Filimonas effusa: one gene and its partner. The protein of the gene in region 1 binds, or shares a complex with, the protein of each later gene. Links are inferred from orthologs where the notes say so. Each region holds a gene or a part of one and is shown on either strand. Other genes may lie near its edges.

Region 1 (4,694 bases):
CTCTTTTATGAAATGCAGTAGCAGTACGTTTTATCAGCTCAAGCTCCGATGGCCTCAAATAATAATTTGAATCAAGGCTGCGGTCTTTTGTCTCCCCCGAATTACGCCCGATGGTAAGTAAGGCAATATCATTCCCCAAAGCGGCGGCAGCAAGCAACGAATCAGACATTGCCAGCTCTAAAGGACGATTCTTATAATCACTCACATAAGGCCGGTATCGCTCTTCCAATTCCTTATTAAGCACATACCCCGCATTCGTCAATCCTTTAGCCAGCGATACCGTATAAGCCCTGTTAACATCACCGCTTCCCATACCTCCTGCGATGATCGCATAACTGGTATTGCCCAGCAACGCTATGCTTTTATATTTATCCGCAAGCGGTAATACGCCTTTCTTATTTTCCAGCAGCACAGCCCCTTCTGCAGCAGCTTCACGCGATATCCTCGCATGCGCTTTCATATCGGGTGCATTATTGTATTTGTACTGAAGAAATGAAGGCGACTGCACTACAATACGAAGTATCCGCTCAACATTACGGTTAAGCACTTGCTCACTGATAGAATCTTTTTTAACCGCCAGCACGATACGGCTTATCTGTGCAGCACTGCCAGGCATGATCATATCATTACCGGCATTCATCTGGTCAGGCAAATTCACAGCCTTTCCGCCCCAGTCGGTCATAACATACCCTTCAAATTTCCACTCATCACGCAGGATCGTAGTAAGCAGGTCTTTTCTTTCCGAAGTATGTACTCCGTCAAGCAGGTTATATGACGACATTACAGTCCATGGCTTAGCCTTCTTTACAGCAATCTCAAATCCCCTGAGATAGATCTCCCTTAGCGTCCTTTCATCCATAACAGCATTGATATCAGAACGGCTGGTCTCTTGGTTATTGGCCACAAAATGTTTTATGGAAGTACCTATGCCATTCGATTGCAAACCGGTGATGATAGCAGCCGCAATATTGCCCGTTATAACAGGATCCTCTGAGTAATATTCAAAATTGCGCCCGCCCAGCGGATTACGATGAATATTAACCCCCGGCGCCAATATAATATCAGCACCAAACTCCTTCACTTCATTACCAAAAGCCTCCCCTACACGTTGCACCAGTTCCGTATTCCAGGTCGAAGCCAGCGTGGTGCCCGAAGGAAACGCCGTGGCAAAATAAAGATGATCATCGTTCTTCCGCTTCACATTCATGCGAACACCCGCAGGCCCGTCAACCAACACCATGGCAGGAATACCAAGCCTTGGAATAGCATTGGTAACACCAGCCCCTCCCGGTATCCGGAAATCAGAACTGCCTATCATCGTACCATCAGTAAGAACAGAAGGTTTGGCATCACGCCCGCCACCTATCACAATAGCAGCCTTTTCCTCAAGTGTCATAGCAGCCACCACCTCCGCAATAGAATTCTTACCAAGCTGCGGCACCACTGTCTGCCCCATTATCCCATTGCATAACAAAACAGCCACCGCAACAGGCACTATAGATAAAATATTACTTTTCATTTTAAATCAGAATATAACTATAAAAGGATGTTCATCCCTATAGGTATATATTCCAACCTCCCACACCCATTCCACCTGGCCATTTAACGATCCCCAAACAAAATCTGCCCATTCATTCAAAAAAAAAGCCGGAGCAAATACTCCGGCTTACAAAAAATATCGAACCCTTACCTTGCCACATTCACCGCACGTTTCTCACGAATAACGGTTACTTTAATCTGGCCGGGATAGGTCATATCAGTTTGAATCTTCTGGGCAATTTCAAAGCTCAGTTTATCACTGTCGGCATCAGTTACTTTATCAGCCTCTACTATCACACGTAACTCACGGCCCGCTTGTATAGCGTATGCCTTTTCAACACCCTGGTAACCTTGCGCCAGCTGCTCCAGGTCTTTAATACGCTGAAGATATTGCTGCATGATCTCCCTTCTCGCACCAGGCCTTGCACCGCTGATAGCATCACAAGCCTGAACTATCGGAGAAATCACATATTGCATTTCCATTTCATCGTGGTGAGCGCCAATAGCATTTACAACAGCAGGATTTTCACCATATTTCTCAGCCAGCTTGGCACCCAGCAATGCGTGGCTCAGTTCAGTTTCCTCATCAGGCACTTTACCTATATCGTGAAGTAAACCCGCTCTTTTCGCCAGCTTGGGATTCATTCCCAGCTCAGCTGCCATGATACCACATAAATTAGCAACCTCACGGCTGTGCATCAGCAGGTTCTGACCATAAGAAGAACGGAAACGCATTTTACCCACCATACGTACCAGCTCTTTATGTAAACCATGAATACCTAATTCAATAACAGTACGCTCACCAATCTCCATCACCTGCTCTTCCAGCTGCTTGCGCGTTTTCTCTACCACCTCTTCAATACGGGCAGGGTGAATACGGCCATCTGCAACAAGACGCTGCAACGACAAACGCGCAATTTCACGACGCAAAGGATCAAAAGAAGAAAGAATAATAGCCTCAGGGGTATCATCTACAATAAGGTCAACACCCGTTGCAGCTTCTATCGCACGAATGTTACGACCCTCACGGCCAATGATCTGACCCTTGATCTCATCACTCTCAAGATTGAAAACAGTAACCGTATTTTCAATGGTCTGCTCCGCAGCAGTACGTTGAATACTTTGAATAATGATCTTCCGCGCTTCCTTATTCGCCTTTTGCTTCGCGTCCTCCACAATCTCCTGCTGTAATACAAGAGCCTGGGTTTGAGCCTCATGCTTCAACCCTTCTATTAATTGAGTCTTGGCTTCATCAGCAGTAAGACCGGAAACTTTTTCTAAACGGCGGATATGCTCCTCCTGGTGTTTCTCCAGTTCGCTGCGCTTTTGGTTTACAACCTCTATCTGGCGGTTCAGATTTTCCTTGATAGCCTCGTTCTCTTTGATTTGCTTATCTAACGAGTTTTCTTTCTGGGTAATAGAAGTTTCCTTTTGCTTCGCGCGGTTCTCTGAGTCAGCTATTTTTTTATTGCGCTCCAGCACCTCTTTTTCATATTCAGCCTTCAGTTGCACAAAACGTTCCTTCGCTTCCAGTTGTTTTTCCTTCTTAATGGTCTCAGCTCTTATCTCAGCTTCCTTTAAAATAGACTGGGCCTGTGTATTCGCATCGTCTATCTGCTTCTGTGTATTCTTGGCGAAAATGAATTTACCTGCTATTATACCTACTACCGCCGCAACTATGCCTACTATAACAATAGTTATTTGATCCATGCTCGTGAAAAATTATTAATGGGTTCAAAATCTTATATCTCTTTCTCACATCTTACTCTCTTTTATCGTTATATTATAAATGGAATAAGCGTAAGCCGCGAAGATAACTAAAGCAAGTCAAATTCAGGAATTGGAAAATAGTCCAAAAATGGGACTTCTTTTTCCCATAAAGGGATTTTATAACGTTTCAAAAAATAAAAAACTACTGAATATCAACATCTTAAAAAAACCTGGGATTATGGCACCAAACTTGGCATAGTCATATTGTCCGTTTTTAATCCGAAGAAAACTGTGAACAAAAAAGAGCCGGCTGCTGAACCGGCTCTTTTATTTTATCCCCCTTATTACAGGTATCCCTCCCTTACAGCATATTCTATTATCTATTCATATCTTTACACATATGTTACTGCCACATAATTAACCTTTCGGCCCGTTTCTTGCCGGTAGCTAAACCACCGGTAAAACACGAAATCTAAATATCAATATAACAATGAACAACTTAAAACACCTGTTCCTTCTTTCCGTTATCGCCTTATGCGCAGCCTGTAACCGCCCCGATCCCAATAAGTTTTTCGACATCACAGTATTAAATTCCAACATCGTATTCGATTTTGGAACCGAACAGTTCGTCAGAAATGTAAAAGGCGCCGCTACTGAATATCCCGGCTCAACCGAAAAGAAAAAAGGAAACGAAGCCCGGCAGGTGATCCAGGCCAAAGCTGATTATATCAAAAAGACAATAGAAAAAATAGAAGCCCTCACCCCGCCGGATGAAGATGCCGACAAGATCAAAGAAAAAGCATTGAAACTCTATCGTTTCGCATTGCCCGTATATGAAAAGGAATACATGCAGTTAGCCCAAAAATGCGACCAGAAAGCCAGCGATCAGGATATAAACACGTTGGCCGGTGATATCGAAACAAAATACGCCGCCGCCTTCGACCAGCTTCACGGCGATCTCTACGAAACAGGAAAAACCTACGCTAAAAAACACAACATGAATGTCAAGTTCCGTTAAAACAACACACCACCATACACACTAACCATATGAAAAACACCACAACTCTTCACTTTCCCTCCATACCGCGCTCAACCATCGCCTCCATCGCCGCCAGCTTTTCACTAATTTCCTGGTAAGCAATAAGTTCGCTCCCAGCCCTCGACTGCTCAGTAGCAAACCATATCAGCGCCATCGCAATATAATCCTGCATATCCTTTCCCGCAAAGTTCGTCTTGAACTCAAGAATCCGGTCATTGATCAGCTTAATGATCTTACGCACCAACTCCTCGTCCTTAGGTTCAATCTTCAAACGGTAACTGCGGTCACCAATCACAATATTTACCGGTATCAGGTCTTCAAGCATGTTAATACAATTAATAGATCACCACGATCAGGCGTTAAGCAGCGCCAGGCATTTATCAATCTCCTTCAAATATTGGTCAAC
Region 2 (4,480 bases), on another replicon or contig:
CTTTGGGGTGCGGCCTTTCTTTTTGCTTATAAGGCACTACTCAAGGAGTAGTTTATTGAACTTTCGTAACCTTTAATACGTTGGTAGGAAGGTGCAATGAAATTGGTGTACTACCGGTATTGATCACAATATCTCCATTGCTGATAAATCCTCTTTCTTTCAGGATATTGATCTGGTCGAATACGATATCATCCAGGCTTTCCTCTTCATCATAGTAGAAGGCGCGAACACCCCAGCTCAGGCTTAACTGGTTAACCAGGCTGCGTTGTTTAGTGAAGATGTAGAGTGGTGATTTAGGGCGATAAGCACTTAATGTAAATGCAGTATAACCGCTTTGTGTCATACCTATCAGGGCGTCAGCGCTTACGTCTTTGGCTATTTTACAAGCATTGTAACATAGTGCGTCGCTCAGGAATGAAGGAGAGTGAGGCTGAGGTTTCAGATCTTCTTCCCTGTTATAGCGATATTCTGTTTTTTCAACTTCGATGATGATCTTGCGCATGGTTTCAACTACCAGAGCGGGGTGTTTACCAGTTGCAGTTTCTGCGCTAAGCATCACGGCGTCAGCTCCTTCAAGAACCGCATTGGCAACGTCGGTGATCTCACTTCTGTTGGGCTTGGTGCGGTCGATCATGCTTTCCATCATTTGAGTAGCCACGATTACAGGCTTGCCACGGTGAATAGATTTACGGATGATATCGCGTTGAGCCATTGGTACTTTCTCTACCGGTAATTCAACACCGAGGTCACCACGTGCTACCATTACCGCATCGGATTCCAGAACGATGTTACGGATATCGGCCATTGCAGAAGGCATTTCTATCTTGGCGATGACCTTGATAGGGCTTTCTTTGAGAGCAATACGTTTTTTCAGATCTACGATATCTTCTGCTTTTCGTACAAAAGATAAAGCTACCCAATCAAGTTTTTGTTCAATGATATATTCGAGATCTACAATATCCTTGTCTGTTAAGGCAGGCAGAGAAATTGCGGTATCGGGTAAGTTCACTCCTTTTTTAGGTAAGAGTGCACCTCCGTAGGTAACTGCTACTTTTACTTCTTCTCCTTTGATCTCGATAACAACTACTTCAAGTTTGCCATCGTCGATCATGATCTTATCGCCAACTTTTACGTCTTCGTGCAGGTTAGGATAGGAGACATAGATCTTTTCCATTGTACCAACTACTTTCTCTTTAGAAGTGAAAGTGAGGATATCGCCGGTTTTGATTTCAAGTGCTCCGTTCTCTATTTCGCCAACGCGCAGCTTGGGGCCTTGTAAATCGCCGAGGATAGAGATATTGTATGGTTCAGATTTATTAATGTTGCGGATATGCTCGATGATTTTTGTTTTGTCTTCGTGTGTACCATGAGAAAAGTTAAGACGAAACACATTCACACCAGCTTTTACCAGATCGAGTAACTTTTCGTATGTGTCACATGCGGGACCTACTGTAGCTACAATCTTGGTCCTGTGAAAGCTATGATCTATTCCTGCCTGGGCGTCCATTTCTTTGTGCAGGTATTTTTCTACATTCTTTGACATACATCAACTTTTTATATGGGGATTTTTAGCTTGCTAATATTTTAATGATCTTTAACCAGTCGGAAGTAAACGCTTGTTTTTCCTTAACGGCTGTGTCCAAAGGTATGTAATGCATTTTATCATCAACAATACCTACCATTACATTATGGCGTCCGGAAAGCAGGCTTTCTACTGCGTGATAGCCCATTCTGCTGGCAATGATCCTATCCTGGCAGGAAGGAGCGCCGCCACGTTGGATATGGCCGAGGATTGAAATCCGGATGTCCATATTGGGAAGGCGGTTCTTCAGTATTTTACCTATTTCGCTGCCGCCACCCATTTCATCGCCTTCGGCAACAACCACCAGGTTTACCAGCTTTTTGCGTTTTTCTTTCTCTGTTAAGCCTGAAATAAGGTCTTCCACATCCGTACGCGTTTCGGGGATCAATACGCTTTCAGCGCCTGTTGCGAGGCCGCTGTGAAGCGCAATATAACCGGCATCGCGGCCCATTACCTCTACAACGAACAGCCTATCGTGGGCATCAGCGGTATCCCTGATCTTATCAATAGCTTCTACCGCGGTATTTACAGCGGTATCAAAACCTATAGTATAGTCTGTGCCGGCTATATCTTTATCTATGGTACCGGGAAGACCGATACAAGGAATATCAAACTCGTTACTAAACCGTTGTGCGCCGCGGAAGCTACCATCTCCGCCTATTACCACCAAGCCATCGATACCTCTTTTTCTGAGGTTTTCATAAGCCTTCTGGCGGCCTGCGGCTTCCATGAACTCTTTACTGCGGGCCGTTTTTAAGATCGTTCCTCCACGTTGGATGATGTTTGCTACAGACTTATTGTCCATATGAAAGATATCATCCTCGATCATCCCATTGTAACCCCTCATAATTCCATATACTTCCAGGCCGTTATAAATTCCTGTTCTGACTACAGCTCTGATGGCAGCATTCATTCCGGGAGCGTCTCCACCGGATGTCAGAACTCCGATTTTTGTTACTTTTTTTGACATTGTGCAACGATCTATTGTCCGGTTAAAAATTTTTCAAAAAGAATGGCAAATTATTGTTAATTATCTACGATAACGTTTCCGAAGATTCAAAAGTAAGCATTTGCCCAATATTGATTCATGAATTTAATCATGAATTACTTATGAATTTAGCGTTATGACTACTTAACTTGCCGAATCTTGTAATCATTTAAAACAGCTTTATGCAAAAGAAGTATGCATTTTGGGCCCTTCTTTCTTCGTTTTTTATGCAAAACAGTAATGCACAATTAATATACCCTTCTACAGCTAAAGGTCAGGTATCTGATAATTATTTTGGAACAGCAGTTGCCGATCCGTATCGTTGGCTTGAAGACGATAACAGTGCGGCTACCGCTCAATGGGTAAAGGAGCAGAATGCTGTAACCAGGGAATACTTGTCAAAAATACCCTTCAAAGAGCAGGTAAAACAAAGATTAGAGGTATTATGGAACTATCCAAAATACGGCTCTCCCTTTTTAAAGGGAAGCTGGTTTTATTTCTATAAAAATGACGGCCTCCAGAATCAAAGTGTATTATACAGGCAAAGAGATATCAAAGCTGAACCGGAAGTATTTCTTGACCCGAATAAATTCGCAGCCGATGGTACAGCAGCGCTTTCCGCTGTACGGTTCTCCAAATCGGGCAAACACCTTGTATATACTGTAGCACAGTCTGGCAGCGACTGGCAAACAGGTTATGTAATGGATGCGGAAAGCAAGCAGCTGTTATCTGATAAAATAGAATTTCTCAAGTTCAGCGGATTTGCCTGGAAGGGGGAGGAGGGTTTCTATTACAGCCGTTATCCCAAACCTGACGAGAAGAGCAAACTTGTAAAAGCAAACGAGTTTCAGAAGGTTTATTATCATAAACTCGGTACATCGCAGGAGAGCGATGTGCTGGTTTTTGAAGATAAAGCACATCCGCTGCGTTATTTTCAGGCAGGTCTTACAGAAGATGAGCGTTTTTTGATTGTCCAGGTAAGTGAGGGGACCAGTGGAGGCGAGGTGTTATACAAAGATCTGAAGCAGGATCCGGATGGAAGCTTTAAAGTGTTAGTTTCCGGTTTTGAAACAGAACCCGAGGTCATTGATAACATCGATGGAAAACTGCTGGTCAAGACCAATGACGGGGCACCGAATTTCAAGGTAGTACTTATAGATCCGTTAAAACCAGCCAAAGCAAACTGGAAGACAGTGATAGCGGAGAGGAAAGAAGCATTGCAGGATGTATCGACGGGGGGTGGCTTTTTATTTACAAGTTACCTGAAAGATGCCTCAACCATGGTTTATCAGTACAGTTATGAGGGAAAACTTATAAGGGCGGTGGACTTGCCGGGTATTGGCACTGCTGCCGGTTTTGGTGCAGAAAAGAAAGACAAGGCGTTCTTTTACTCCTTCACTTCGTTTAATTATCCGACCACCATATTCCATTATGATATAGCTACGGGTAAATCTACCCTGTTTAAAAAGGCAGAAGCGAAGTTCAATCCTGATCAATACGAGACCAAGCAAGTATTTGTAATTTCTAAAGACGGTGCAAAAGTACCTGTATTTCTTACTTATAAAAAGGGATTGGCTCTTGATGGCAACAACCCGGTATTGCTTTATGGTTATGGTGGGTTCAATATTGCCATGACGCCTGCTTTCAGCATTTCCAACATCTTCTTCCTGGAGCAGGGTGGGGTTTATGCACAGGTTTGTTTGCGTGGTGGCAGCGAATATGGTGAAGAATGGCACAAAGCAGGTATGCTACAGAACAAGCAAAATGTGTTCAACGACATGATTGCATCGGCTGAATGGCTGATAGCCAATAAGTACACCAGCAAAGAGCGGATTGCCGTTAAGGGCGGCAGCAATGGTGGTTTACTGGTTGGTGCGGTAATGACGCAGCGTCCTGATCTGTTCCGTGTT

What was found. Proteins that work in one complex are often made in the same cells at the same time.
Region 2: rny (region 1) and pfkA share a complex: the UniProt entries of both Bacillus subtilis proteins name them as parts of the possible RNA degradosome complex. The link is inferred for Filimonas effusa from one-to-one orthologs.

Annotation. Positions count from the first base shown.
Region 1 is NZ_SDHZ01000002.1:926,651-931,344, forward strand. The notes cover bases 969-3,947. They hold rny (ribonuclease Y), read right to left. Parts: upstream 3,250-3,947; coding sequence 1,687-3,249; downstream 969-1,686. Other genes in these bases: ESB13_RS15005 (glycoside hydrolase family 3 N-terminal domain-containing protein), read right to left, coding at 969-1,519; ESB13_RS15015 (hypothetical protein), read left to right, coding at 3,740-3,947. Also shown: more of ESB13_RS15005, read right to left, coding at 1-968; more of ESB13_RS15015, read left to right, coding at 3,948-4,267; ESB13_RS15020 (cell division protein ZapA), read right to left, coding at 4,317-4,613; ESB13_RS15025 (hypothetical protein), read right to left, coding at 4,641-4,694. UniProt on the Bacillus subtilis protein: Endoribonuclease that initiates mRNA decay. Initiates the decay of all SAM-dependent riboswitches, such as yitJ riboswitch. Involved in processing of the gapA operon mRNA, it cleaves between cggR and gapA.
Region 2 is NZ_SDHZ01000001.1:2,084,399-2,088,878, reverse strand. What follows is about bases 561-3,325. They hold pfkA (6-phosphofructokinase), read right to left. Parts: upstream 2,553-3,325; coding sequence 1,569-2,552; downstream 561-1,568. Other genes in these bases: ESB13_RS07780 (prolyl oligopeptidase family serine peptidase), read left to right, coding at 2,753-3,325; pyk (pyruvate kinase), read right to left, coding at 561-1,543. In the rest of the region: more of pyk, read right to left, coding at 53-560; more of ESB13_RS07780, read left to right, coding at 3,326-4,480. UniProt on the Bacillus subtilis protein: Catalyzes the phosphorylation of D-fructose 6-phosphate to fructose 1,6-bisphosphate by ATP, the first committing step of glycolysis.